Regions from separate parts of the Staphylococcus sp. Ze2 genome, predicted to be linked through region 3. Evidence: predicted binding sites of a transcription regulator. Region 3 holds the regulator's gene; each other region holds the start of a gene.
What was found. The regulator NrdR, encoded in region 3, represses ribonucleotide reductase genes. The targets are predictions, from matches to a motif close to AACACNATATATNGTGTT.

Region 1 (10,559 bases), 1.0 Mb from region 3:
TATCTAATACGCCATTACTATCTCGGTCATTCACTTCTGGTGATGTCACAGTACTGATTCCATCTAAGCGTGTTTGTAAATCTGTCTTGCCTGTTGTGCCTTCTGGTACATTGTTTAATTTCTCTGATGCATTGGTCTTAGTTTTGTCTAATGCCTCAATTAGTACATCTAATTCGCCTTTTTCACTTGGATTTACTAATCCATCACTCGTAATTTCAGTCAACTTATTATCTACAGCTCTCTTCGCTTCTTCGACTGCCTCAATTGCTTGTTGTGCTTCTGTGAGTTGAACTGTATCTAATACTCCATTACTATCTTTGTCATTTACTTCTGGGGATGTTACTGCACTGATTCCATCCAAGCGTGTTTGTAAGTCTACTTTTCCTGTTGTACCTTCTGGTACATTGTTTAATTTCTCTGATGCATTGGTCTTAGCCTTATCTAGTGCTTCGATTAACTTGTCTAATTCTGCTTTCTCACTTGGATTAATTAGTCCATCACTTGTGATTTCAGTTAACTTACTATCTACAGCTTGCTTCGCTTCTTCCGCTGACTCAATTGCTTGTTCCGCCTCAGTTAATTGAACGGTATCTAACACTCCATTACTATCTTTGTCATTCACTTCTGGTGATGTCACAGTACTGATTCCATCTAAGCGAGTTTGTAGATCTACTTTTCCTGTTGTACCTTCTGGTACATTGTTTAATTTTTCTGATGCATTCGTTTTAGCTTTATCTAACACTTCGATTAACTTGTCTAATTCGTCTTTCTCACTTGGATTGATTAATCCATCACTCGTAATTTCAGTCAGCTTATTATCTACAGCTCTCTTCGCTTCTTCCGCTGCCTCGATTGCTTTTTGCGCTTCTGTTAATTGAACGGTATCTAAGATTCCATTACTATCTTTGTCATTCACTTCTGGTGATGACGCTGTACCGATTCCATCTAGACGTGTTTGTAAATCTGATTTCCCAGCTGTACCTTCTGGTACATTACTTAATTTCTCTGTGGCATTTGTTTTGGCTTTATCTAGCGCTTCGATTAACTTATCTAATTCGTCTTTTTCGCTTGGATTAATCAATCCATCTCTTGTGATTTCAGTCAATTTATTGTCTACAGCTCTCTTCGCTTCTTCCGCTGCCTCGATTGCTTCTTGCGCTTCTGTTAATTGAACTGTATCTAATACGCCATTACTATCTCGGTCATTCACTTCTGGTGACGTTACTGAATTTATGCTATCTAAACGTGTTTGTAAATCTATTTTTCCTGTTGTACCTTCTGGTACATTACTTAATTTCTCTGTGGCATTTGTTTTAGCCTTATCTAATACTTCAATTAACTTGTCTAATTCTGCTTTCTCACTCGGATTCACTAATCCATCGCTTGTAATCTCAGTTAATTTATTATCTACAGCTCTCTTCGCTTCTTCCACTGCCTCAATTGCTTCTTGAGCTTCTGTTAATTGAACTGTATCTAATACTCCATTACCGTCTTTGTCATTTACTTCCGGTGACGTTACTGAATTTATGCTATCTAAACGTGTTTGTAAGTCTACTTTTCCTGTTGTACCTTCTGGTACACTGTTTAATTTCTCTGATGCATTCGTTTTGGCATCATTTAACACTTCGATTAATACATCAAGCTCTGCTTTTTCGCTTGGATTTATTAGCCCATCTCTTGTGATTTCAGTTAACTTATTATCTACGGTTCTCTTTGCTTGTCCTGCTAGCTCAATAGCTTGTTCTGCCTCTGAGAGTTGAATTGTATCTTTTACTCCATTGCTGTCTTTATCATTCACTTCTGGCGATGTTACTGCACTAATTGCGTCTAAACGTGTTTGTAAATCTGTTTTCCCTGCTGTACCTTCTGGCACATTGTTTAATTTTTCTGATGCATTCGTTTTAGCTTTATCTAACACTTCGATTAACTTGTCTAATTCGTCTTTCTCACTTGGATTGATTAATCCATCACTCGTAATTTCAGTCAGCTTATTATCTACAGCTCTCTTCGCTTCTTCCGCTGCCTCGATTGCTTTTTGCGCTTCTGTTAATTGAACGGTATCTAAGATTCCATTACTATCTTTGTCATTTACTTCTGGCGATGTTACTGTACCGATGCCATCTAAGCGTGTTTGTAAATCTACTTTCCCTGCTATACCGTCGGGTACATTGATTAATTTCTCCGTTGCGTTTGTTTTTGCTTTGTTTAAAACTTCAATCAGTACATCGAGTTCTGCTTTTTCTCTTGGATTTATTAACCCATCTCTTGTGATTTCAGTTAATTTATTTTCTGCAGTTCTTTTTGCTTGTTCTGCTAGTTCAATTACTCTCTCTGCCTCTGAAAGTTGAGCTGTGTCCAATACTCCATTACTATCTCGATCATTTACTTCTGGTGATGTTACTGTTGAAATTTTATTCAATTTTGTTTTAAGTGTTCCTTTGCCATTTACACTATCTGGTACATCATTTAACTTCTCTATTGCAACATCCTTAGCTGTTTTCAATAATTGATTTAATCTATCTATTTCATCTTTTTCAGATGGTGTAATTAAACCATCTGAATTCACTTCTGATAACCTTTGAGAAACAACGCGTTGAGCTTCTTCTGCTGCTTGTACGGCTCTAGCAGCTTCATCTAATTGAACAGTGTCTACAACACCGTTACTATCTACATCATTCACTTCTGGAGAAGTCGACGTAGTAATTCCATCTATTCTTCTTTGGAGATCATTTTTACCCGAAGCACCATCTAATACATCGCTTATTTTATTGATAGCTATTTGTTTTGCTTCTTCTAAAGCATTAATTGCTTCATCAACTTTCTGCTTCTCGGAGGGGCTCACAGCTCCATCTGCCATAACTTCTTGAATTTTTTGTTCAACTTGTTGTTTTGCTTGTTCTGCTGCTTCGATTGCCTGTTCCGCTTTTTTCTTCTTAGCTTTAATTAGAGCTGTATTAATTCTTCTTGCTACGTCATCAATATCAACAGATTGATTTGTAATATTGACTCCTCTTAGAACATTTGGATCTAATGTGTCACTTAAAATATATCCAAACAGTTTATCCTTGTTAATATCTATATAATAACTAGCATCAAATGATATAACAAATTCGACACTACCTCCAGAGCCGCCTCCAGTATTTGGATTGCCATTAGTTCCACTATCTGGTCTAGTGTAGGAATAATATCCTAAATGGTCTTGCTGTAACAGAACCCTTTGTCTACCATTATATACTGCGAAAACTTGCTTTATTTTTTTATTAAGACTTGGATTGGGTCTTATTGCATAGTTTTCAAATCGATAAGTGCCTCTGCCTTTTTCTTTTGATAAAACCATTGTTGCAATAAGTACTTCTCCATTATTATAAAAAATTTCATCTTCTACGATACCAAAATGATTTTTAGTTACATCAGATTGATTTGTGAACGTATATACAGCACGATAATCATCATTATTTCTATTAAAAGTTAAATCTTTCATTTTATATAATAATTGATTTATTCTGTCTGCTTGAAAAGCGTTAATCTTCCTATTTCCAGCTACTCCATAATCTCCATTGAAAATATCATTGTAAGCACTCTTATTATTTTTTAATGATGTTTGTCTTATAATATTTCTTAAAAATAGCTTTCTTTCTTCTTCAGTTAATTCATTTCTATTTCTTTCTACTTCTCTTAAAGCTGTTGTAATGTAATCGCCTGATTGTACAGTATCATAACTTAATCTCCACCCAAAATGTCTATCTATAAAGCGGCCATTGTAACGAGAAATATTTAAACTCCTTGCCACTCTTGATTTAGGCTTATTTTGGTTTAATTTTTTTATTTCATTATTTAAATTTGCTAAATTTAAGCTATTGGCTTGATTGATATCACTGTTACTTTCTATTTTTTGTACATTTGCAGAGATGTTATTTAGTTCATTATTATCAATATCGTTGTTTACTATAACACTATTATTTTTCATTTGATCAGTATTTTCATTTTTTTGCTCTACTGTATATTGATCATTTTCTTCAGTCTTTGAATTAGTATTGTCGGTGCTTTTGTCAGAAGGTTTTTCCTGCGATGATATGGTTGCTTTGTTTTCTTTACTTATATTATTTTCTTGCTTCTTTATTTGCTCTTTTTCAATATTATAGTTTGATTCTTCATCTACTTTATCTGAAATTGCACTTTGCTTTTGGCTTTCTTTTGCTTCTCTTTCATTATTAACAGAAATGTGTTCGCGCTTTTGTGCTTCTTTGTTTATCTCTTCACTTTCCGTTAATTTTTGATTCGCAATATTTGATACGTCTCCGTCATTTTGTCCTTCTCCAGAATTCTTGTTAGCAACTTCCCCTGAACCAGATTGTTTTACTTCTGAAATAACTTGATCCTCGGCGTTATTTTGTATTTCAACCTTTTCTTTACTCTCTATCATATGTGCTTCCGCTTCACTGTCTTGATTGATAAAAAGAATTGATCCTAATAACACTGATGCTGTTCCAATAGTAAATTTCCGAATAGAATACTTGTTATTTCTTCTAGCAATATATTCTGCGAGTACTCTCATAGCTGTCTACTTCTCCTTCTTGATAATATAAATACCATATACAATTATATTTTGTTGTAGTAAGAGTAGTAGTGACTTTATATATTGAGTAAAAAAATGGTTCTTTACAGTAAAATTTTGAGATGAAACCAAAAAAACACCTTCCTATTCAATAGAAAGGCGCTTACTCTTATATTGTATTTGTTAATTTAACTGTTTTGTTACTAATCCTGAGACCGGTTCAAATATCGTTAATTCTTTTTTATTTAATAAATCTTCTGTAAGTTGTAATTCTGTAATCTGATTGGAGTCATACCATTTAATGTACATGATTCGTGTAGTTAAATTTAAGACCGTTTGATACAAAGTATAATGAAGTGCCGCTTCTTCGTCTCGAACTGCACCTTTGGGTATGCTTACATTTTCTAGAAGTTTAAATGCATTGAGTATGTCTTCTTCTGCATTAGTTGTTTCTTCTAAGTTATTTTTTAAGTAAGCCATACGCACGAAACGTTCAGCTGAAGTATACCCACCAGGTAATCCGTATGTTCCACCTTCATTTCCTAATGTGGGGAAAATAGTATTCATTAATTGGCTTGCTTGAGGACGTTGCGGCGTAATATTTATATAATTCCTCAAATTTTCATAATGCCAATTCAAATCTGGATTGTTAGTTAAGACTCCTACTGGATTTTCATTTATGATCATACTACCATCTTCAAAAGTTAGTTCAATCGTTCTACCTGAATCATCCGTAATATGATAATGTAACGGAGGAACTTCAGCTATATCATTGAGTGTGTGTGAGACAACATTTACAGATTTAGCATTTTTTATTAAATCTTCAATATTTTGATTGTAACCCAATACCCATGTAATCACTTCACTTTGAGCAATGTTCATATATCCTTCTCGAACATCTGTGGCATATGTTGCATATCCTCTAAAATACTGTATTGAAGCACCTAGGCCATGTTCATTTACACCGTCTGCAAATAAGAATCCTTCCATATCACTCCCTGATCCAACAAAACCATACTTTGTTTTACCTTTATATGTTATGCGGGATTCCCAATAGAAATGACGTGGTTGTACTGCTGGATTTCCTTTTAATTGATACACAAAATCCATTGTACGCCCTAATATCACTTGGTTACTTTTCGATAAATATGAAAAACCAGTACACATGATTAATTTGCTCCTCTCAACCTTCTCTATGTCAAAAAATTAATTATTTTGTATCTTTTATCAATATTTATTTTAATTAATTATGCTTTATATTAATAGTAATTCGCTTGTGATATATATGCACTTACCGAATATCTGATACTTAAAACAAATTTTCACCATGTAACGGCTTCACTAAAAATTATAAAAAATAAGGATGAGACAGAAATCACCTTGTTCAAAATGATTGTGTTGTCCCATCCCTATAAGTGAAAAGTCCAATATATTTTCGCCCTAAATCTACTTTAATGTAGCAATATATGCATAATAAAAATAACGAACTGTTTTGTTAAGTTGATAGTCGTAGTTATGAGATTATTTATCTCAACCTTGTTTTTATATTAAATTATGTTAGTTGTAGTTCTTGTACTCGCGTTTGTGATAAAGATGCTTTTACGTCAATTACTCTCTGATTCAAAGAACCTTTATATGGTAGATTAGGTTGGTATAAATGGTTAATAAAAGGACCATCTATAAGTACATCTATGTGTTTAAGCAACTCATTTCTTTCCCCTTTGTCTTCCATTAAATATTCAAATAAAAAACCTGTCCAAACCCACAATGTCTTTGAATGACCAAATTTCTCCCTAAATGCTTGAGCGCATTTTAATGTAATATCTAAATTACAAAATGGTTCTCCACCTAGGATGCTTAATCCAGAAATATAACCTGGTTCACAGTTTTCTAATATTTCTTCCAAGATTAAATCGTTAAACCTTTCACCATATCTAAAATTTTGTGCCACTTTGTTATAACAATTTTCACAGGCAAATGGACATCCTGAAACATATAAACTACACCTGACACCTTCTCCATCAACAAAACTTTGTGACTCGATTTTGGCAATATAACCTTGTCCTTTTTTAATATCTAATATTGTCATGTTGTTTGGTCTTTCAAATGTTTCACTCGTGCACACATTTCTTTATGTCTTCCTTCAATTGTAGGGCGTTGAACCGGATTACCAAGATACCCGCATGTACGTTTTACTACATCAACCGTAGTAGGGTCATCATTGCCACATTCAGGACATTTATAGCCTGTTGCTGTCGTCTTAAAATCACCTCTAAAGTCACATTTTCTACAATGATCAATCGGAATATTCGTACCTAAATAACTTACTTTATCATATGAATAATCCCATACTGCTTCTAATGCTTTTAAATTATGATTTAATTTTGGATATTCACAGTAATGGATATAACCGCCACTTGCATAAAAAGGATAATCCTTTTCAAAATCAATTTTCTCAAATGGTGTAATATCTTTTCTCACGTCATAGTGGAATGAGTTCTGATAATATCCTTTATCTGTAACGTTCGGTATTTCACCATATTTCTCTATATCAAGTCTACAAAAACGATCAGTTAGTGACTCACTTGGTGTGCTATAAACGCTGAACCAAACATCATATTGTTCAGTCCATTTCAATTGGTAAACTTTCATTGCTTTTAATATATCTAATGTAAATTTTTTAGCTATAGACTGTGTTTCCCAATTAGGTCCATAAAATACTGTAGCCGCTTCATACAAACCGATATATCCCATTGATAAGGTAGCTCGTTTTCCTCTTAACAACGTCATTATATCTTCTTCATCAGTTAAACGATGTTTAAATGCACCATTTTTATATAAAATAGGCGCATTATCAGGTGTCACTTCGGCAATACGTTGAATTCGGTATACTAGAGCATCATGCATTACTGACATTCGTTCATGGAATATCTTCCAAAACATTTCAATGTCACCATTAGATTCAATTGCTATTCTAGGTACATTCAATGTCACAACACCTAGATTACATCTTCCATTATTCTCAAATTCCCCATCTTCGTTTCTCCAAGATGGTAAAAATGAGCGACACCCCATCGGTGCTTTAAAATCACCTAATATTTCGACCGTTTTATCATAATTCAAAATATCGGGATACATTCTTTTAGTAGAACATTCTAATGCCAACTGTTTTATATCATAATTTGGATCTTTCGAACTAAAATTCACACCTTTTTTAATTGAAAAGACGAGTTTTGGGAAAATGGCGGTAATACGATCTTTACCTAAACCTTTGATTCTAGTATTAAGAATTGCTTGTTGTATTTTACGACTATATGTATCTGTTCCTAACCCAAATCCTAACGTTACAAAAGGTGTTTGACCATTAGACGTATATAACGTGTTTATTTCATACTCTAAACTTTCTATAGCATCTTCAATATCTTGTGAAACTCGATAATCAACGTACGTTTCTATGTCTTGTGGTTGCACAAATTTTTTAGCCAATCCTCGATGCTTAGCTTCATTATATTGAACATAATGGCTTAGTAATTCATCAACCCGATCAATTGTACATCCTCCATATTGGCTACTAGAAACATTGGCAATGATTTGCACGAGTTGGGCAGAAGCTGTTTGAATTGATTTAGGTGAGGTCACAGTTGCATTGCCAATTTGAAAACCATGCTTGAGCATACTTTCTGCATCTATTAAGCAACAATTAGTAAGCGGCTGAAAAGGATGGTAATCTAAATCATGAAAATGTATGTCTCCTTCTTTATGAGCTGTTGCAACATGCTCTGGTAATAAATAATTTAGCGCATATGATTTAGATACTACACCGGCTGTTAAATCTCTCATTGTCGAAAATGTGGCACTATCCTTGTTGGCATTTTCATTTATCACTGTAGGATCTTTAGTTATTAAATTCTTTAAATCTTGTTCGAGTTTATTCATTTTATCCCCTCATTCCTATATATTGTGTCTTATTACAATTTACAACACAATATATAGTGTTTCAATGAATGACCTAGCCGTTCACAAATTCGTAAAAACATTTCGAAGTTTTCGTGAACTTTAATTGCGTTTTCAAAATATCTATATTAATAACCTAAAAATGTAGAAAACACTGCTACACAATAGTTAATCATCCTATTGCCTAGTCAGTGTTTTAAATCACTTTATATTCAACTCAAACTCTTTGCAATTACTCTATAAATGTTCTTAGCTTCTGCCTCATTTTCAACACCATAGATATTCATTCTCCCATCTTTGAACAAGGTGATTTCATGAGATCCATACGCCAATAGTTTCACAAAATCATTAGATTTTTTTACAGTTACAGGTAAATAATCAGTATGGTTAAAAATGTCGGCATTAAAGCGTAACAAGAACATGTCTCCGCATTGTTTCTCTATCTTGGCGTCATATTTATCGTTTAATAATGCATATTCATGTTTCTCACAAACATTACAATCACTTTGTTTTAAAGCACTAATATCCATAGATTTATACTGCATATTAAAGCAATCTATAGTTATAAGTTTTTTTGAAAATGCTTCGCCAGAGACCCACCTCATTAGCTCGGAAACTTGCATACTAGCTACTTGATAAATCACTGGTGGCAGCACACCATTTATTGCACAACTTTCACCAGTACTGGGCATTGTTTCAAGAAGACATTTCAAACATGGTCCTTGATCATCGATACCATAAACAGTACCTTTACTACCAACTGCAGCACCGTAAATCCAAGGTATGTTTTGCTTGTTACAAGATTCATTTATTAAATACCTTATTTTAAAATGGTCCATACCATCTATAACAATATGCGGATGATATGTTGTTAATAAATTTTCAATGTTTAAATTGGTTATTTCACGATTAATTGCTGTTACTTCTACGTTACTATTGATTTGATTCAACTTATGTTTTAAAGCTTCAACTTTAGGCAGCATTTTTTCTGCATCTAACTCATCATATAACGCCTGTCTATGTAAATTAGATAATTCAACAATATCCATATCGATTATAGTAAGTGAGCCTACTCCCATCCTTACTAACATTTCTGCGCTGTGACTACCAAGTGCACCGGCACCCATAATCATGACGTGAGTTTTTTGAAGTTGGCTTTGACCATGCTCACCAAACTGATGATATCTTACTTGTCGATTATAGCGTTCTATCATAAGAACCCAATACCTTCAGTTGGGCTCGATGCTTGTGCTGTATACTTCACAGGTATTCTTCCTGCTTCATAACTCAATCTTCCAGCACTAATCCCTTTATTCATTGCTTCTGCCATTTTCACAGGATCCGCTGCACTTGATATTGCCGTATTAAGTAAAATACCATCAGCACCTAATTCCATCGCATGACAAGCATCCTTAGGCGAACCAATACCTGCGTCTACGATTACTGGTACATTAACGCGTTCAATAATATAGCGCAAATTTAATGGGTTATTGATTCCTCTTCCCGTGCCAATAGGAGAGGCAAGCGGCATAATTGCATGAACACCTAATTCTTCTAAGCGTTTCGCTAACACAACATCATTGGATATATATGGACAGACTGTATAACCTTTTTCCAACAATACTTTGCATGCTTCATATGTTTCTAATGGGTCTGGCAGTAACGTTTCGTCATCACCAATAACTTCTACCTTAATCATGTCACAAACGCCTGCGTGATCAGCAATTTCTGCTATACGGACTGCTTCTTTAGCTGTCTTAGCCCCTGCAGTGTTTGGAAACGTGATGAATTTCGATAGATCAACTTTTGCTAATGGATTAGGTAAATCTTTGTCATATAAATTCATACGTCTCACTGCAAAAGTTAATACTTCTGTTTCTGATGCTTCAATAGCCTGAGTTTGTACCTTTTCGTTTTCAAATTTTCCTGTACCTAATAATAATCTTGAATTTAATGTAAAGTTGCCTATTTTAAACATATTAACCGCCTCCTACAAATTCTAATAATTCTAAGTTATCTTCATCATTGACTATTCGAGATGTAAATTGTT
Region 2 (10,559 bases), 940 kb from region 3:
AGGAATACGACTTCCCCCTATAAATGGACCGTTTGCTACAACAATCATTGCGGTATTGCCATTGATTTCTTTTCCATCTGCGGTCATTTTGTAATCAAAGTGCTCTGGATTGAGTAATGTCTTAACAGTAGAACCGACATAGCTCAGTTTCCCGAAAACGTCTTTATTCCCATTTTGCACATTTTCTGCATTTTGCACTATAAGACCTAATCCTGCAAAGTTAAGTGCGTATTGATCATTTATCTTCATTACATCATAAGCTTGTAACTCTGAATTGATAAGTTGCTGGCTTGCTACTTTATGGCGTGGATTAAGATTTAATGTCTTTACGAAATCATTAAACGTACCGCCAGGAATAATACCAATAGGAATATCTAATTCGCTTTGCATCAGTCCGTTAATAAGTTCATTTACTGTGCCATCTCCACCAAGAATGAAAATAATATCAACATCATCGCTATAGCTTTGATTTTTTATTTCTTTACAGAAAGTGATAATATCACCTTCATTCTCGCTTAGTTGGATAGATAAATGTTTACAAAATGTTGTTAATGAAGAGGCTACATCCCCCAAGGCTCTATAAATATCTTTTATACCTGAGTGTTCATGATAAAATAACACACCGTGTTTGTATTTTGTTTTAGTCAATCTATTCACCATTTTTCTTTTGATTTTGCGTTCTATTTTATTATTTACCCGATTTTTTAACAAAATAAATACATAACGTTTAGGGACTAAATTATAGCCTTTAATCATTTAGTAAGCAAATACCAATTTTTATTATAGTTATGAGCTAGTAGTGAGTTAGCAAATTGTGTGATTTTTATGTACATATAAAATGATGTTTTAGTGTTCATGACGAGTGATGGTTAGAAATGAGAGCTATTCTAAATTTTTGCGCCTATAGATAAGTGTATATTAAAAAGAAAAATTTAAAAATAATAAAAAACAAACCAAACACTTGTTTAAGCGTTTGGTTTGTTTGTATCTTAATTTAAATTATTTAATGCCTCTCATGCCTCTGACAATTTTGGGTACAAAAGCAAGGACAATAAGACTTACGACAATTGCGATAACACCTAAGAATAAGAAATAGTTTTTATAGCCTAGTGGTTCGATTAAATGAACAAGTGTACCATTAATCGCTTGTGCACATGCATTTGTTAATAACCATAAACTCATCATTTGTGTGTTAAACGCTTTTGGTGCTAATTTAACAGCAGCACTATTACCTGTTGGTGATAAGCATAGCTCACCAATTACACAGATGATATATGAAAGGATAACCCAGTTAACACTTAACATTGAACCATCTGAGGAGTGTCCTATTAAACCGATCATGATATACGAAGCACCAGCTAACAATGCACCTAAAACAAATTTTGTCGCTATACTTGGTTGGCGTCGAGCCATTTTTGCCCATATGATTGAAACAACTGGAGCTAGTAATACGATAAACAGTGGATTAATAGATTGGAACATTGTTGGACCAAAGTCTGTCTTCCATCCAAAAATATTTAATTTCATATCACTGCTTTCAAAGGCGAATAAGTTGAGTACATTTGCCCCTTGTTCTTGAATAGACCAGAATAAAACACCTAAAACAAATAATGGTATAAATGCAATAACACGTGAACGTTCATCGTCTGTTACTTCTTTGCTGCGTATCATTATTGTAAAGTAAATAATAGGTAATGCTATACCAAGTACTAATACAGTTGTACTTACGATGTTAAATGAAAGTGTACCTGTTAAACCAGTAATGATTAACACAGCGGCAATGATTAGTGTTACAACCGCAAATATTAAACCATATTTTTTCTTTTCTTGCTGATTTAATGGATTGGTAGGTTTTGTACCAACATCGCCAATGTTTTTCTTATTGAAAATCATGTACCAAATTAAACCAAGTGCCATACCAAAGGCTGCGATTAAGAAGCCTGCATGGAAATTTCCACTATCAACAAATTGATTTAAGATTAATGGTGAAAGTAATCCACCTAAGTTTACTGACATATAGAAAATAACAAAACCGGCGTCAATACGCGTGTCATTTTCTGGATATAGTCTACCAACAATATTTGAAATACTTGGTTTCATTAAACCTGAACCAATTATAATGAAAAACATTGAGATAAATAAACCGATAACATCTAATGGTAAACTTAAGAAAATGTGGCCAATAATAATTAATACGCCACCATAAAATGTGGCTTTACGTGTGCCGGTAACTCTATCTGAAATCCAACCTCCAAGTACTGAAGTCATATAAATTAGAGCACCATACACAGCCATAACTGATTGTGCAGTGCTTTTATCCATACCAAGGCCACCGTCTTTGATAGCGAAATACATATAGAAAATTAATAATGCACGCATACCATAGTAGCTAAATCTTTCCCAAAATTCTACGAAGAATAAAACACCAAGGCCTTTAGGATGACCAAAAAAACCTTTTTGAGGAATTGATTCGACTGTTGGATCTTGTGATGTATACTTATCTTGCATAAAACATTCCCGTCCTTCCTTGCTCCCAATAAAAATGTATAAAAAAGATTTTACGCTTAATTAAATTTAATTGCAATAATATTCTCAAAATAAGAATATTCTGAATGTTCCGATAAAATATAGTTAATATAGCATTGCATTTATATTTCGGTAGATGTAAATATTTTTTTTACAGAATGTATAAAATGGAAATTCTTGTGCTGGATTTTAGTTGAGAATAGTATGTTCATGATAAAAGGGGGAGAGATGAAGTCTGTAAAGTGCATATGTGTATGGATTAGCAATGTGTTAGTGGATAGAGATATAAGGCAGGCATATTTAAAATCAACTACTTTTAAAGGTAGTCAGAACTAATGATAAGACAAAAAAGCCCGAGACATAAATGTCTCGGGCTTCTAATCATGTATAGTATAGACGAAAGGAGCGTAGTTAAACCATAAATATAAAGTTATTTCTCCTAAACATCTGTTCAATAAATTTAATTAATAAACACCTTTCATTGCGCGTTTAACTTTTGGTGAAATGAGTAATAATAATACACCAATGACTACTGCAAGAAGACCTGAATACATAAAGTAATCACTTTGATCCATCTTAGTATAGACAACAACGAGTTGTGCGTTCAGTCCTTGTGCAGTTGCGTTACTAAGCATCCATAAGCTCATCATACGTGCTGTGAATGTAATTGGTGCTAATTTTGTAGTTGTTGATAAACCAACAGGTGAGATACAAAGTTCACCAATTGTTATCAATAAGAAACTTAGTACAAGCCATAATGGGTTAATTAACTCATTACCAGTAGCTAACGGAATAATCATTACTAAATATGATAGACCGGCAATAATTGCACCAAATGCAAATTTATATACAGTAGGCGGGTTGTGTTTGCCTAATTTCATCCACAACGTTGCAAATACCGGTGCTAGAATAACAATGAATATTGGATTTAATGATTGTGCCCAAGCTGCTGGAATTGTAAAGTCGAATAATCCATTGGTAAGGACTGACATTTCTAATTGTGTTTTTTTATCTGCAAATGTTGCTAAAATTGTTGATCCTTGTTCTTGAATCATCCAAAAAGCTACAGATGTTATGTACAGTGGTACGTAACTATATACACGCGAACGCTCATCTTTAGTTACATCTTTACTTACAATCATGTTAATAAAGATGTAAATAGGTAATACGATACCTAAAATAGTAATTAAGAAACTGAAGTTTTCAAGCGTCAGTGCATTGAATAAATGTAAAACTAATAAATAAACTAAGAATAATAAGATGAAACCACCAGATATAAAACCGAATTTCTTAATTTCTGGTCTTGTTAATGGATTTGGGACGTTACGTCCAGCAAAACCTAAGTTTTTCTTACGTTTAATCGCATAGACAACTAAACCACAGAACATACCGATTGCAGCAGCTAAGAAACCTGCGTGGAAACTAATTCTAGTTTGTAAGAAACCAGTTAATAACGGTGCAAGTAAACTACCTAAGTTAATTCCCATATAAAATAATGTGAATGCAGAGTCTCGGCGCACATCATTACGGTCATATAATTCACCAACTGTAGTTGAGATGTTTGGTTTTAACAAACCCGTACCTGCAATGATGACAGCTAATGCAACCATGACTAATGTTAAATTATTTGGTAATGATAGCAATAAATGACCAATCATGATGAGGATACCACCATAGAAGACGGCATTTTGAGTACCAGTAATCCTATCAGCAATCCAACCGCCAATCACGCCCGACATGTAGATTAAGGTACCGTATATTGCAACGATTTGCATCGCGACGGCTTGGCTTAATCCGAAACCACCTTCAGCTACGCTATAGTATAGATAAAAAATCAAAATGGCTTTCATACCATAGTAACTGAATCTCTCCCAAAATTCAGTGAAGAAAAGTGTGCTTAGTCCTTTTGGATGTCCGAAGAAACCTTTATTTGGAATACTTTTCATTATTTCTTCGTGTGTGTAATCAATCTTTTTCATAAATTCCCTCCCCTTAAACGGTTGGATTTATTTTATACCGTTTTCAAAAAAATAACAAGCGTATATATGAAAAGTACAAAATTTAATGAATAATCAGTTAATTAATGATAAAAAAGTATAAAAAATAAACTATCAAAGATGTAAATTAGGCAATCTTCTTTGATAGTTTATGGAAATAGGATACTAACGGTTATCTATTTTTTCAGGATATAAATCGTGATTCATTAAACGATGTTCTGCCATTTTTTCATATTTAGAATCTGGGCGACCATAATTTGTATAAGGATCGATTGAAATACCGCCACGAGGCGTGAATTTGCCCCAAACTTCAATATAGTGAGGGTCCATCAATTCGATTAAATCATTCATAATGATATTCATACAATCTTCATGGAAATCACCATGATTTCTAAAACTAAATAAGTATAGTTTTAATGATTTTGACTCAACCATTTTTACATTTGGTATATAAGAAATATAAATTGTCGCAAAATCAGGTTGACCTGTAATTGGACAAAGTGATGTGAATTCTGGACAGTTGAATTTTACAAAGTAGTCACGTCCTGGGTGTTTGTTGTCAAAGGATTCTAAGACAGCTGGGTCATAATCAAATTCATATTTATTATTTTGATTGCCAAGTAGAGTAATATCTTGTAAATCTTCTGTGTTACGTCCTTCGCTCATAATTAAAAAACTCCTTTAAATTTATGGTTTTTGTTCTGCTTTTTGAACAGTAGTAGGTTGTCTTCTAGCCTTTTCAAACATATAGTAACTAGATGCAATGATAATCATATAGCCAAGCACTGCATAAAAGTCGGGCGATTCCCCAAATAAGATAAAGCCAAATAACGCGGTAAAGATAATAGATGCGTAAGTAAAGATGGAAATATCTTTAGCAGGTGCGTAGCTATAAGCAAGCGTAATACCAATTTGACCTGCGGCAGCTGATAAACCAGCACCGATTAAATACCATACCTGAGTCATTGTCATTGGCTCAAATGTAAATATAGTAAATGGTATTAGAACTATAATGGAAAAGAATGAAAAGTAAAACACAATTGTATAGGGTGCTTCGCGTGTACTAAGTGCTCTGACACAAGTATAAGCACTTGCTGCAAATATGCCAGATAATAAACCGGCTATAGCTGGAAACATAGATGAAGAAAACTCTGGTTTCACTACAAATAACATTCCTGCTATCGCTACAATCATAGCTATAAATTGATAATTACGAACCTTTTCATTTAAAAATATTAAACTAAGTAAGATAGTCCAAAATGGGTTTAACTTCATTAAAGTATCAGCATCACTTAGAATCATATGATCTATTGCATAAATATTTAGCAAAACACCAATCAAACCTAATGTTGAACGTGAAATCAACAGGGGCTGACTGCTGAGTTTACCAAATAGAGGTTGTTTATATTTGAAAATAAAATACATTGGTATAAACATTGCTACTAAATTTCGAGCAAGTGACTTTTGGAATACTGGTAAGTCACCAGCTAGTCTGAAGAAAACAGACATAAAGCTAAAACCAACTGCTGAAATAAGTATGGCAATGATACCCTTAACTTTAGGATTCACATGTATCGCCTCAATTGTTAGTTTTTAACGTATTTATATTAGCATATTTTTCTAGAATATGTATATATCCTTGAAAGTATGAAGTAACTATATTATGATTATAAAAAAAGAGAACAAACGTTCTTGTTTTTATACTGTAACCTATAACTTATCTAAATGAAATTTATAGCTTGTGTAATTTATGTTGTAAACAACAGGATGGGCGTTAATGCCTAAACCACGGTAAATCAAGCGTTACATGCTTTTCAAAAAAAGCAAATGAAAAAACCTTAAATTTAGAAAAAAATTTTTTTGTAATCAAAAACATCAGTTTAAAGTTGAATTGGTGCCATTTATCTCTGATTTTCAAGATTTTGTCAAAAACAAAGGTCTTTAAATAAGGTTCTGAATTATGTATAATGAAACACATAATATAGTATTGATAGTCGGGACGAAACACAATATATTGTGTTTTATACACGTTGTCACTTTATTTATAATAAACCAAATTTTAAGTAAAATAACACTATTGAGAGCGTTTAATAATGACAAATCAAGCATAAATACTTAATTAATGATTTTTTACATACCAATATATAGATAACAAGTTTACTATATATAGTGGTTTACTCCAAAAGTTAATACGAGTATTTATTTATTAAGTGAGAATTGTAATAGTTCAATTTTTTTACTTGTGATTTTTCATTAATAAAATATGAGTTAAATATAAGAAAGAAGGTGGTCCAATGAAGGTTGTCTATTTTTCATTTTCCGGCAATGTGCGCAGATTTATCAAAAAAACTGAGCTTACGAATGTGATGGAAATTACACAAAGTAATTGTTCTGAGAAAATCGAAGAACCATTCATATTGGTCACTGGAACGATAGGATTTGGCGAAGTACCACAACCAGTTCAGTCATTTTTAGATGTAAATAAAAATTTATTAAAAGGCGTTGCAGCAAGCGGAAATCGCAATTGGGGTCAAAACTTTGCGAAAGCTGGACGGTCTATCTCAGAAAAATATCAAGTTCCTTTATTAATGAAATTTGAAGTACAAGGAACACAAAATGATATTAGCGAATTTAAAGATAAGGTGGGGCATTTCAATGAAGATTATGGACGAGAAGAAATACAATCATATTGAGTTAAATAACGAGGTTACTAAACGTAAAGATAATGGCTTTTTCAATTTAGAAAAGGATCAAGAAGCATTGGCAGTTTATTTAGAGGAAATAGAAGATAAGACGATATACTTTGATACTGAAATCGAACGCCTTCGCTATCTCGTTGATAATGATTTCTATTTTGACTTATTTGCAAAATACTCAGAAGAAGATTTAGTAGAAATAACAGATTACGCTAAAAGCATTCCATTTGAATTTGCGAGTTACATGTCTGCAAGTAAGTTTTTCAAAGATTATGCTTTAAAAACAAATGATAAAAGTCAGTATTTAGAAGACTATAAGCAACACGTAGCAATCGTTGCATTATATCTAGCAAATGGACATAAAGCGACAGCTAAACAATTTATTTCAGCAATGGTTGAACAACGTTACCAACCAGCAACACCTACATTCTTAAATGCCGGTCGTGCTCGTCGTGGTGAGCTCGTATCTTGTTTCTTGCTTGAAACAGATGACAGTTTGAATTCAATTAATTTCATTGATTCAACAGCTAAGCAATTAAGTAAAATTGGTGGCGGTGTTGCTATTAATTTATCTAAATTACGCGCGCGTGGTGAAGCGATTAAAGGTATAAAAGGCGTTGCCAAAGGTGTACTTCCAGTTGCAAAATCACTTGAAGGCGGCTTTAGCTATGCAGATCAACTTGGACAACGTCCTGGTGCGGGCGCGGTTTATTTAAATATTTTCCACTACGATGTTGAAGAGTTTTTAGATACGAAAAAAGTAAACGCTGATGAAGATTTACGTTTGTCTACAATTTCAACAGGGTTAATTGTGCCATCTAAGTTCTTCGATCTTGCAAAAGAAGGCAAAGATTTCCATATGTTTGCACCGCATACAGTTTATAAAGAATACGGTGTTACTTTAGATGATATTAACTTAGATGAATATTACGATGAACTTGTTGCTAACCCGAATGTTGATAAAAAGAAAAAAGATGCACGTGAAATGTTAAATATGATTGCACAAACACAATTACAATCAGGTTACCCATATTTAATGTTTAAAGATAATGCAAACAAAGTGCATGCTAACTCTGATATCGGACAAATTAAAATGAGCAACTTATGTACTGAAATCTTCCAATTACAAGAGACTTCTATTATCAATGATTATGGCACTGAAGATGAAATTAAACGTGACATCTCATGTAATCTAGGTTCATTAAATATTGTTAATGTAATGGAATCAGGTAAATTCAAAGACTCAGTACACACAGGTATGGACGCTTTAACGGTTGTTAGTGATGAAGCGGATATTCAAAATGCACCTGGCGTTAGAAAAGCTAATAGAGAGTTACATTCAGTAGGATTAGGTGTAATGAATCTACATGGCTACTTAGCTAAAAATAAAATTGGTTATGAATCTGAAGAAGCGAAAGATTTCGCTAATATTTTCTTCATGATGATGAACTATTATTCTATTGAACGTTCAATGGAAATTGCTAAAGAAAGACAAGAAGTATACAAAGACTTCGAAAAATCTGATTACGCAAACGGCAAGTACTTCGAATTCTATACAACTCAAAATTTTGAAGCAAAATATGAAAAAGTTCGTAAATTATTTGAAGGTTTTGAAGTTCCAACAGCTGAAGATTGGAAAGCTTTACAAAAAGAAGTAGAAGCACATGGTTTATTCCATGCATATCGTTTAGCTATTGCACCAACGCAAAGTATTTCATATGTACAAAATGCAACTAGTTCAGTTATGCCAATCGTTGACCAAATTGAGCGCCGTACTTACGGTAATGCAGAAACATTCTATCCAATGCCATTCTTATCACCAGAGACAATGTGGTACTATAAATCTGCATTTAATACAGATCAAATGAAATTAATAGATTTAATCTCAACTATTCAAACTCACGTGGATCAAGGTATTTCTACAATTTTATATGTAAATTCCGAAATTTCTACACGTGAATTATCTAGACTTTATGTATATGCACATCATAAAGGATTAAAATCTTTATACTACACTAGAAATAAATTATTGAGTGTTGAAGAATGTACAAGTTGTTCAATATAAATAAGCAATAAGAGTCGAGTTAAGTGATTATATAAAAGCAGTCTAATCTAAGAATCAGATTAGGCTGTAAATCACTGCTTTAATTAAATTTTTACTAGATAGGGGACATTATCTAAATGAAAGCAGTCAATTGGAATACACAAGAAGACATGACCAATATGTTTTGGCGACAAAACATTTCTCAAATGTGGGTAGAAACAGAATTTAAGGTATCTAAAGATATTGCAAGCTGGAAAACATTATCTGAACCCGAAAAAGAAACATTCAAAAAAGCTTTAGCAGGATTAACAGGTTTAGATACTCATCAAGCAGACGATGGTATGCCACTGATCATGTTACACACGACAGATTTGCGTAAGAAAGCCGTTTATTCATTTATGGCTATGATGGAACAAATCCACGCTAAAAGTTATTCGCATATTTTTACAACATTACTACCTTCTAGTGAAACAAACTATTTATTAGACAAATGGGTTATTGAAGAACCACATTTGAAATATAAATCAGATAAAATAGTTAATAATTATCATAAATTATGGGGCAAAGAAGCTTCGTTTTTTGATCAATATATGGCGCGCGTATCAAGCGTATTCTTAGAAACATTTTTATTCTATTCTGGTTTCTATTACCCATTATATCTTGCAGGACAAGGTAGAATGACTACATCTGGAGAAATCATCCGTAAGATATTATTAGATGAATCTATTCATGGTGTGTTTACTGGTATGGATGCACAAAGTTTACGTAATGAACTTTCAGAAAGTGAGAAACAACAAGCAGATCAAGAAATGTATAAATTATTAGAAGATTTATATAGAAATGAAGTTGCTTATACACATTCACTTTATGATGATATTGGTTTATCTGAAGATGTACTTAATTATGTTAGGTATAATGGTAACAAAGCGTTGTCTAATTTAGGATTCGATCCATATTTCGAAGAACGTGAATTTAATCCAATTATAGAAAATGCTTTAGACACTACTACTAAAAACCATGACTTCTTCTCTGTAAAAGGTGATGGTTATACATTAGCTTTAAACGTTGAAGCGTTAAAAGACGAAGACTTTATTTTCGAAGATTAAACCAAATTTATAAATATAAGATTAGTTTTAGTGTATTAATGTTAATTATATAATCAATAAGCCTTCTAAAAGTTAAACTTTTAGAAGGCTTATTTTTATATGATATTAGTAGTTAGAGACAAATATTTCAGGAAGAAATCAATGAAAAAGATACATTAATATTTCAGCAAGAAATAATTGATAGATAGTA
Region 3 (10,559 bases):
ATATACTTACCATATCTCAACATTCAATGGCTCTCTGTGAAGTAGTGAAATATCAATCGTATCTTCGTTTAATTTCGTTTGATTTAGATTTAATTATATTATACAACATTTATTTTAGATTTCAATCGTTCCTATAATTTTTTCCTTCTAAATAATAAGGTGTCGCCAAAGTTTTGATACGTTCCATGATTCGAGCCGCTTTAGTCTTCTCTGTACCATCACGAGTTACAGAAAGATGGAACTCTAATTCTTCAAAGCTTAGGTTAGAACTGAAAAATGTAGGTAATTCCTGCACCATTCTGTAATGTAATAATGGGCCAATTACTTCATCTCTAGCCCATGGTGTAATTTCTTCAGCGCCGATGTCATCTAACATCAAAATATTCGCTTCTCGTACTCTGGATAATTTTGTTTCAAAACTTCCATCTTTAAAACCGCCTTTAAGTGAACGGATAAATTCAGGTAAATAGACGATAGTAGAAGGAATCTTTTCAGTTTTCAACTGATTCGCAATCGCACCTAAAATAAATGACTTTCCTGTCCCAAATGGTCCGTGCAAATATAATCCTTTAACTTGAGGATCGTGCTTCGTGATTTTATCGCAAATTTTATTCGCTGCCATTGCAACATCTAATCTATCTCTTCTATCCATGTATATATCTTCAAGTTTAGCGTCTAAAGTATCACGTTGCATATGATGTGAAGTAATTAGATGCGAGTTAAACTTTTCTTCATCATACTTTATCTTACATGGACATGGTAAATAACGAATTTTAATGTGGTTACTTTCAACATATAATTCTGGAACATGGCCTTTTACAAAGTTGGGACATTCTTTATAAGTATGTCCATCATAGTGTTTTACTTGGTCTTTGTATTCTTGTAAAATATTTAAGTCTTCGTCTATCATGGCATTTGTCAATTCTGATTGATGTTCATTTAAAAATCGTTGAACATCAGAATCACTAATTACATCTTTTTTTATTTTTTCTATGCGTTTTGATAAATCATCTGACTCTCCCATGATATTATTAAAAGATTTCATTTATTCGCCCTCCTTCCATCTAGTTTTTAATTGATTTAAAAATTGCTCTCTGTCATTTTTTAATTTCTCATCTTCTTCATGGTTATGCTGTTGGTTATCTTTTTCCGATTTCTTATCTCGCTCTTCTAACCATTTCGGTGTCATCTCTCTAGAAGCTAATTGTTTTTGTTTATATCGAGTTTTGTTCGGATAAGTTTCTTTTTTAGGCTGGTTAACTTTCATCGCATATTCATACGCCTGTTCAGCAGTTTTAATACCTTTTTTCTTCCAATTTGACGCTATTTCAAATATATAAGTTTTAGGTAATTTCATATCTTCTTTCAACATGACAAATTGTAACAAAATATTTATAACACCAAAAGATAGGTTTTCACGTTCAATCAATTCTTCAATCATGAATTTTTGCTGAGTAGTAGGTTCTGACTCTGACCACGATGCTAACATATCAATTGGGCTTGTTTGTTCCAATTGCACTAACCAATTATCAGATTGGCTTGCCGTTTCCTCAGAAGTATTCACCTGTGAATTAACATTATCCTTTTCTGATTTAACTTGTAAATTTGGTAATTGTTGTTCGTGTTCCATTAAATAATACGTACGTGCGTGTTTTCTTAATTCTTCAAAAGATAATTCTTGTGCACTAGTTATCGACTTTAAAATAATACGTTTCATCGATTCAGGCGTCAAACCATATAATGTTGCGATTTGTGTTATTAAAGCCTTAGCATCACTGGTTATTATTTTTGAACTAATAAAATGATTTTGTAACAAATCATATAATGTTTCAAAGTCAAAGTGAACACGAGTAAGGTCTAAACCTTCATACGACTTTTCATCTTGAATATATGCTGTATCTTGCGCTAATGCTTTATTAGGTATTTTGAAAACATCAGTAAATGTGCGCGTTACATCCTGATAATTACTTAAATCTACAGAAGTTTTGGTTTCAAAGTGACGTTTTAATTGTTGGTAACGTTGTTTACTCACCTCGCTATATAGATAAACTGATAACATAGGATCACTAAAAAACTGTTTCGCAGTAGGTGGTTGTTTAAGCACATAAACAAATGAAGAATGCTGCTCATTATGATTTACATAGGATTTTACCAATCCAATACCTTCTAATAAATCCATTTCTTTTCTGAATTCTAGCAGATTGATTTTCAACTCACTCATAACAATATAGTGCGTCAACACTGCATCTACTTCGTGGTCTACAAATTGATTTAAATAATGATATAACCCTGTCGCATTAGGGCCTATCATCGGTGTGAACAACCTGTTTAAGATTTCTAAATGGTTATTATTCAAATAGAATTCACGCACGACAGTAAAATTATCATGTGGTCGTAATCCATAATCATATGATTGTAACCCCATTTACGATTCACTCCGTTTATTATCAATTAATATACCTTGCATTGATTGCAATAATTGGTCTACATCTTTAAATTCTTTATAAACAGATGCAAATCGCACATAAGACACTTGATCTACATGCATGAGTAAATTCATCACGTGCTCTCCTATTTCCCTAGAAGAAATTTCTGCGTGTCCCTCATCACGTAACTTCCATTCTACATTATTAGTAATATCTTCTAATTGTTGGTAGCGAACCGGTCTCTTTTCACAAGAACGCACTAAACCATTTAATATCTTCTCACGCGAAAATTGCTCTCGTGTTCCATCTTTTTTCACCACGATAAGTGGTCTTTTCTCTATATGTTCAAAGGTCGTGAATCTTGTTTCACAATTTTCACATTCTCTTCTACGACGAATCGCATTAACTTCATCTGCATGTCTAGAGTCTACAACACGAGAATGAGTCGAATTACATTTCGGGCATTTCATCGAATTTTCACCCTCTCATTTATGATTATCTTTTATTATACTATAAATATACATGTCACAAAAGAATCGCTATTACACATTTTAGCATACAGGAATTAATACTAAATTATTTCAAAAAACTCCCTATACTTTTTATCTGATGACGATTACTATTATAAAATGCCCGCTCTCATTACGCCAAATGTTTTATATACCTATCACTTCATCATTATATTATTAAGATTAATAAAACTCCTTCTAAGACAGTGTAATTGAATACACCCTGGCTTAGAAGGAGTTCTTAAATTTGTATAATCATATTTTTATTGTTTGTATAAATTTATTTTTAGTACGTTACTGCTGCAACATCACTTTTAAGTAATTGACCAATTTGAACAGCAACATCCACTACTCTATTCGAATAACCCCATTCATTATCGTACCAAGCAATTACTTTCACTTTATTATCACCCATAACCATTGTACTTTGTGTATCGATGATAGCTGAATGTGGATTAGTATTGAAATCCATTGATACTAATGGTGCATCTTCAGTAGATATAACACCTTCTAAATCATTGTCTTTAAACGCTTGATTAACTTGTTCCGCCGTTACATCTGTATCTAAATCTACAACTAAGTCTACTAAAGATACATTTTTCGTTGGTACTCTTAGAGCCATACCATGTAATTTACCTTCTAATTCAGGCAAGACTTCTTTTAACGCTTTTGCAGCACCTGTAGAAGTTGGGATAATGCTTTCATTACAAGAGCGTGCACGTCTTAAATCTTTATGAGGGTTGTCGATGTTATTCTGATCATTAGTAATAGCATGAACAGTAGTCATTAATCCATTTTGAATACCAAATTCTTCATTTAAGACTTTAGCGACTGGTCCAATGCAATTAGTTGTGCATGAAGCGTTACTAAAGATATCGTATTGCTCTATGTCTAATTGATCATTATTCACACCCTTGACGATCATTTGCACATCGCCACCTTTAGACGGTCCTGTTAACAATACTTTTTTAGCACCTGCATGAATATGCGCGATTGCTTTATCTCCGTGATTAAATTTACCTGTTGCCTCTATTGCTATATCAACGTCCAACGCTTCCCAGGGTAAATTTTCCGGGTTTCTATCAGATACCAATTGAATTACATGGTCATTTACTTTAATACCTGCTTCCGTCGGCTCTACTTTTAAGTCAAAAGCACCATGTGTTGTGTCATAGTTAATTAGGTGAGCAATTGTTTCAGGTGGGTAGCTCGCATTTATCGCTACTACATTCAAATCTTTATTATTGAGCGCAATTCTCAATACCATTCTGCCTATTCTACCCATTCCATTAATTGCAATATTTGTCGTCATTCGAAGCACCCCTCGTCTTAGTGTTATACTTTATGGAAATAGTATAACATAAATTCGTTTTTAAGAAAGCGTTTTCTTAAACAAATGTAAAACTTTTCTAATTTAACTAATCTATACCTTTAGTAATACAAATACATACAATTTAATTTTAATTTCCTTCTTTAAAATCCCAGATGTAACAAGAAATTCTTCGCATTATATATTGTTATATAATTTATGTTTTTTTATAAAAAAGCCATCCAATTTTCATAAAGAAAACTAGATGGCTTTTTACAATTCTATTATTGCGCTTCTTCAGTGTCGCTCTCAATGTAACCTTCTTCAAACAACAAATTTTCTAAGTTTTGTTTAAGTTCTAATTTGGTATCTCTGTTATCTATGACATGATCTGCCATTCTACGTTTTTTATCAATTGATATTTGACTATATACACGTGCTTTCGCTTCTTCCATCGATAAGTCATTACGTTCCATCAATCGATCTATTTGGATACTTTCAGAGGTGTACACTAACCACACTTCGTCTACTGTTTCTTGTAAATCATTTTCAAATAGCAACGGAATATCCATAATCACATTATAACCTTGCTCGAGATATTCTTCCTTTTCTTTTTCCATTATATCACGAACAATTGGATGAACGATTTCATTTAAAATCAATCTTTTTTCTGGTTGATTAAAAATAACTTCACCAACATACGATCTATTCATATTCCCGTCTTCATCTATTGCTTCATCGCCAAACACCTCTTTGACGCGTGCTAGTCCTTCAGTCCCTTTTTCTACAGCTTGTCGAGATGCAATATCTGCATCTACAACTTTAAATCCGTGCGCTGTTAAAAGCTCTGATACGGTTGATTTACCTGATGCGATACCACCAGTTAGTCCTATAACTTTTGGCATATTCTCACTCTTCCTTTATTTTTGGCAAGTAGGGCAGTAATGACTGTTTCTAGTTGCAATTACTTGAGTTTCTATGTCACTTCCACAAACCTTACAAACCTTTTGTTTATAAACATTAAGATGTAGTTGCATCGTTCCGGTACTACCATCTGCATGACGGTAGTCGGAGATGCTCGTTCCACCATATTTTATACCCGATTCTAACACATCTCGAACATAATAAAACAATATGTCGCGCTCTTGACTATTTAAAGATTTAGATAATCGAGCTGGATGTATACCTGCTCTAAATAGTGCTTCACACGCATAAATGTTACCGCATCCTGAAATCACTCTATGATCTAAAATCATTTGTTTAATAGGCTTATTTTGATACATCTTTTTATCAAACCAAGCTAAATAATGACTCTTTGCATCTTTCTCAAAAGGTTCTGGCGCAATTTCTAAAAATGAAGGATACGCCTGAAAATCAGGTACATTCCTAATTTCTCCAAATCGTCTAATATCTGAATAAACTAGCAATTTATCATTATCTAATTTAAATATAACATGCCAATGCTTTCTATAATTCGGCACACTAATATCTTCTATTTTATCAACTACAAAGAATCCACCAGCCATACCTAAATGACTGATAAGTATTCTCTCCTCTTTACCTTTTTCAAGGTAAAACACAATATATTTACTACGGCGTTCAATCTCTTTAATCACATATTGTTCCGTGAATTTTTGGAATGTATCTAATGCCATACCTTTAATTATGGTTTCACGTTGGCTTGCCTTACCTTCTTTAACTTTCTCGGAAAAGATAACAGATTCAATTTTTTGGCCGGTAGCAAACGGTTGTATACCTCTTTTTACATGTTCTACTTCTGGGAGTTCAGGCATTTAAGTACCTTCTTTCTATTTTGCGTCATACCATGTAGCGCCATAATTAGATTCTACTTTTAATGGAACATCTAGTTCAAGGGCGTTATCCATGATATCTTCTATAAATTCACTGAATGCTTCCACTTCATCTTTCGGTAATTCAAAAATCAATTCATCGTGTACTTGCAATAATAATTTTGCGTGAAAATCTGTATTCTTAATTTCTTTGTCAAAGTTAACCATAGCTAATTTAATTATATCAGCAGCACTACCTTGAATGGGCGTATTCATTGCAGTTCTCTCAGCAAATCCACGCAAATTGAAATTTCTACTTGTTATATCTGGAATATATCTACGACGATGTAACAAGGTTTCTACATAGCCTTGTGCTTTACAGTCTTTGACGATATCCTCCATATATTGTTTTACGCCAGGAAAACTATCTAAATAGTCATCAATAAATTGTTTAGCTTGTTTCCGTGTGATTCCTAAACTTTGGCTCAAACCATAATCACTAATACCATAAACAATACCAAAATTAACTGCTTTAGCTTGTCTACGCATCATACCGTCTACTTCATCAGGTTCTACACCAAATACTTTCATCGCTGTCGCCGTATGAATATCATCGTCATTTATAAATGCTTGTTTCATACTTTCATCTTGTGTGATATGAGCTAACACTCGGAGTTCTATTTGAGAGTAATCTGCAGAAAATATAACACTGTTCTCATCACTAGATTTAAATGCCTTTCTTATTTTTCTTCCTTCTTCTAAACGAACAGGGATGTTTTGTAAATTTGGATCGATAGACGATAATCTACCCGTTTGCGCTAATGTTTGATTAAACCTTGTATGGATACGGTTATCAGCACTTATTACCTTTTGTAAACCTTCAACATAAGTAGATTGTAACTTTGCAAGTTGTCTATACTCTAGTATATATTCAATAATTGGATGTTGTCCTTGTAATTGTTCAAGTACATCTACTGCAGTAGAATATCCTGTTTTTGTTTTCTTGATTACCGGTAATTTTAATGTTTCAAACAACACGACACCTAATTGCTTTGGAGAATTAATATTGAAAGATTCTCCTGCAGCTTGATAAATATTGTCAATCAATACATCTAATTTAGTTTGAATTTCTTTTTCCATTTCTTCTAAATCATTAGCAACCGTATAAATCCCTGTTTCTTCCATTTCACTTAATATCCGCGCTAGTGGTAGTTCTAAATTATCTAACAGGTTCGTCTGGTTATATTCGATTAATTGTTCTTGCATGATTGGTTTAACTTGATTAATTGCTTCTATCACTGTCGCAACATAATGATTCAAAACATCATCTTCAGGTAAATGTCTCTTTTTCCCCTTGCCATATACTTCAACACTTTGTTGAACATAGTGTTGACCGTAATTGCTAACTACAGAGTTCACATCGTCAATAGCTCGAGATGGGTCGATAATATAACTTGCAAGCATCACGTCAAAAATAATGTTTGAAATCGATATTTTCAATCTGTGCGCAACAATATATGTCTTTTTAGCATCATAAACATTTTTTTCTGTTGTGTCATCTTCTAACCAAGCTATAAGTTCAGGATAGTCATGAATATTTGCTGCATCAACAACAACATGGTGTTCATCTGCAAACAATGCAAATTTCAAAATATCATCTTTCAAATAATTGGAGCCATCTAATTCAAAATGTATAGTTGCAGAAGTTAAAGATTTAAAGTCAATGTTTTTAAAATCAGATTCTACATTTAATTCTTTCTCTTCAGCTGTAGAATGTGTGCCATCTACGTCTATTTGTTCAAGCAATTGCTTAAATTCTAATTTTTTAAACAAATCAATTTTAGCTGAAGTATCTGGATTTTCTGGCAACATTGTATCTTCAAGTGATACTTCAATAGGACTCGCACAATTAATAGTTGCAAGTTCTTTACTCATCAATGCATCATCTTTACTATTTTCTAGTTTTTCTTTCAATTTCTTACCAGAAACTTCATCCAAATGTTCATAAACATTTTCCACAGTTGAAAATTGTTTTAATAATTTAATTGCAGTTTTTTCACCAACTCCAGCTACACCTGGTATGTTATCTGATGCATCCCCCATCAAACCTTTCATATCTATGATTTGATTTGGAACTAAGCCGTCATACTTTTCCGCAATAAAGTCAGGTGTGTAATGATCAACGTCTGTCACACCTTTTTTAGTATAATAAATTGTAACATCATCCGTTGCCAATTGTGTTAAGTCTCTATCGCCTGTAACGATAATAGTCTCAAAGTGTGCGTTGTCAGCTTCTTTACTTAATGTCCCTATAATATCATCTGCTTCATAGTTTTCTAATTCATATCTCTTAATTTGATAAGTATCCAATAACTGTCTTACATAAGGAAATTGCTCAGTCAGCTCGGGTGGCGTTTTTTGACGCCCCCCTTTATACTCACTATATTTATCATGTCTAAATGTAGTCTTTCCTGCATCAAACGCAACAAGAAAATGTGTAGGCTGTTCTTCTTTGATTATTTTTTCTAGTAACATTGCAAATCCATACACAGCATTAGTGTGTATACCTGCTTTATTTTGTAATAGTGGTAAAGCATAAAAGGCTCTGAAGCTAAGGCTATTACCATCAATTAGAATTAATTTATTCACTATTTTAACCTCCAACACATATTTATTTAACATTTTAGCATAAATTACTAACTTACCTATATCGAAACTTTATTATATCTTATTTTGTAATCATCATTTTTATTGTAAGCATGAGATTGCTTTCAATTATCTTGAATGAGTCTCTTAATCCTATTTCTAGCTTAACATGTTTCCCCATTTTAAATATACGCTTAAAAATTCCAAAGTCACACAATTCCTCCCTCTTAAAAAGCATAAAAAACGACGCCGAATTTAAAATTCAGACGCCGATTTCTAACTCACGCATCTTACATAAAACCACAAACTAGTGTCAGTTCAGTGCACAGATACAATGCCTTCTTATATTTACTTAGATAAATACACATTATTGATAATAGTTATATTTATAACTCAATCATCAAATTCTTTTATTCACAAACATTATTTAAAAAAAGTAACTCTAAATGTCGAACCTTTACCAACTGTACTAAAGACATTAATTCTACCACCATGTGCTTCCATAATATGTTTAGTAATCGATAAACCAAGGCCAGTGCCACCTGAATCTCTACTTCTTGCTTTATCAACCCGATAAAAGCGTTCAAAAATATGCTTTTGGTCTTCCTGACTTATTCCAATTCCAAAATCTTGCACTTCCATGATGCGCTTCTGTTCGTCTTTATATACACGAATTATTACGTCACTATCTTCCTTAGAATAACTAATTGCATTTGATAATAAATTAAGCGCAACTTGAGATACTTTGTCTTGATTTGCATCAATAACAATATCAGAATCAATTTCATTTATTATAGTTATATTTTTGTCTTCCGCAATTTTTCGCATGTTCTTAATTGTTGTTTCTGCAATATCTGACAAACTCATGTACGCTGTTTCTATTTCAGTTTGTTGTTCTACATGCGAGAGATCTAATAAATCAAATACTAGAGTCTCTATACGATCAGATTCTTTAGAGATAATTTTTAAAAACTCATTGAGTGTTTGTTCATCATTTTTAGCACCATCTAATAAAGTTTCCGCAAAACCTTTAATTGACGTGATAGGTGTTTTTAATTCGTGCGATACATTAGCTACAAATTCACGTCTTAAATTCTCAAGTTTTTTAAGATTCGTTATATCATGTAAAACAATAACCATCCCATAAAGATTTTTTCTTGTTCTTGATAATATTGGAACACACGCCGTATCAAAATATTTCTCATGTACTTGATCTATAGTCAATTTGATTTGATCATAGATAGGCTTCTCAACCTTAAAAGCTTCAGTAATTAACTTTTGTAATTTAATATCTGTAAAATCAACATAACTTTTATGTTCGACAGCTTCATCTGGCGTAAACACATGATAAAACGATTTATTTGCTACAACAATTTCACCATATTTATCAATCATTAAGATCGAACTCGGGATATTTTCCACAGTAGTTTTCAACCTATTTGATTGTAACTTTTGCTTATGATTAAGCCTTTGCAACCTACGAGCTAGCTCATTAGTAGTTACAAATAATTCTCTTGTCTCTTTGACATTGCTTTCTGGTACTCTTACATGATAATAACCTTCAGCCAATAGATTTGTAGCGTAGGTCACCTCATTAATTGGTCTTATATAAGTCCGATTAATACTTCTTACAACTAAAAATATAATAACTAATACAAATAAACCAATAATCGCTATATATTTCCAGACTTCAATCTGTATTTCTAAAATCTCATTGTTTATACCACTAATTAAAACATCTTTATTATTTATAGATGTCTTAAAAGTGAATCTATGGTCTTCATCTTGCTTATCATAAGTCAATTTAGATGGAATAGCAGGATTATTTATATCATTATTAATTTGTGTCCCTTGTTTTGTCGAAAACAAGACATCGTTA

Region 1: a site for NrdR is predicted at 8,535-8,552, ahead of nrdD (anaerobic ribonucleoside-triphosphate reductase). Genes of this name have one in related genera too.
Region 2: a site for NrdR is predicted at 6,527-6,544, ahead of nrdI (class Ib ribonucleoside-diphosphate reductase assembly flavoprotein NrdI). Genes of this name have one in related genera too.

What each region holds. Positions count from the first base shown of each region.
Region 1 covers NZ_CP183486.1:481,147-491,705, reverse strand. Annotated here, with positions in the region: gene ACM591_RS02040 (GA-like domain-containing protein) at 1-4,555, opposite strand, end outside; gene ACM591_RS02035 (choloylglycine hydrolase family protein) at 4,739-5,722, opposite strand; gene nrdG (anaerobic ribonucleoside-triphosphate reductase activating protein) at 6,108-6,644, opposite strand; gene nrdD (anaerobic ribonucleoside-triphosphate reductase) at 6,641-8,491, opposite strand; gene ACM591_RS02020 (ThiF family adenylyltransferase) at 8,722-9,720, opposite strand; gene ACM591_RS02015 (thiazole synthase) at 9,720-10,487, opposite strand; gene thiS (sulfur carrier protein ThiS) at 10,489-10,559, opposite strand, start outside.
Region 2 covers NZ_CP183486.1:2,447,817-2,458,375, reverse strand. Annotated here, with positions in the region: gene ACM591_RS11605 (diacylglycerol kinase family protein) at 1-660, opposite strand, end outside; gene ACM591_RS11600 (peptide MFS transporter) at 1,000-2,508, opposite strand; gene ACM591_RS11595 (peptide MFS transporter) at 2,991-4,505, opposite strand; gene queF (preQ(1) synthase) at 4,689-5,189, opposite strand; gene ACM591_RS11585 (DMT family transporter) at 5,211-6,092, opposite strand; gene nrdI (class Ib ribonucleoside-diphosphate reductase assembly flavoprotein NrdI) at 6,818-7,216, shown strand; gene nrdE (class 1b ribonucleoside-diphosphate reductase subunit alpha) at 7,179-9,284, shown strand; gene nrdF (class 1b ribonucleoside-diphosphate reductase subunit beta) at 9,401-10,369, shown strand.
Region 3 covers NZ_CP183486.1:1,509,161-1,519,719, reverse strand. Annotated here, with positions in the region: gene dnaI (primosomal protein DnaI) at 122-1,045, opposite strand; gene ACM591_RS07005 (replication initiation and membrane attachment family protein) at 1,046-2,425, opposite strand; gene nrdR (transcriptional regulator NrdR) at 2,426-2,896, opposite strand; gene gap (type I glyceraldehyde-3-phosphate dehydrogenase) at 3,222-4,247, opposite strand; gene coaE (dephospho-CoA kinase) at 4,529-5,149, opposite strand; gene mutM (bifunctional DNA-formamidopyrimidine glycosylase/DNA-(apurinic or apyrimidinic site) lyase) at 5,165-6,037, opposite strand; gene polA (DNA polymerase I) at 6,053-8,683, opposite strand; gene pnpS (two-component system histidine kinase PnpS) at 9,104-10,559, opposite strand, start outside.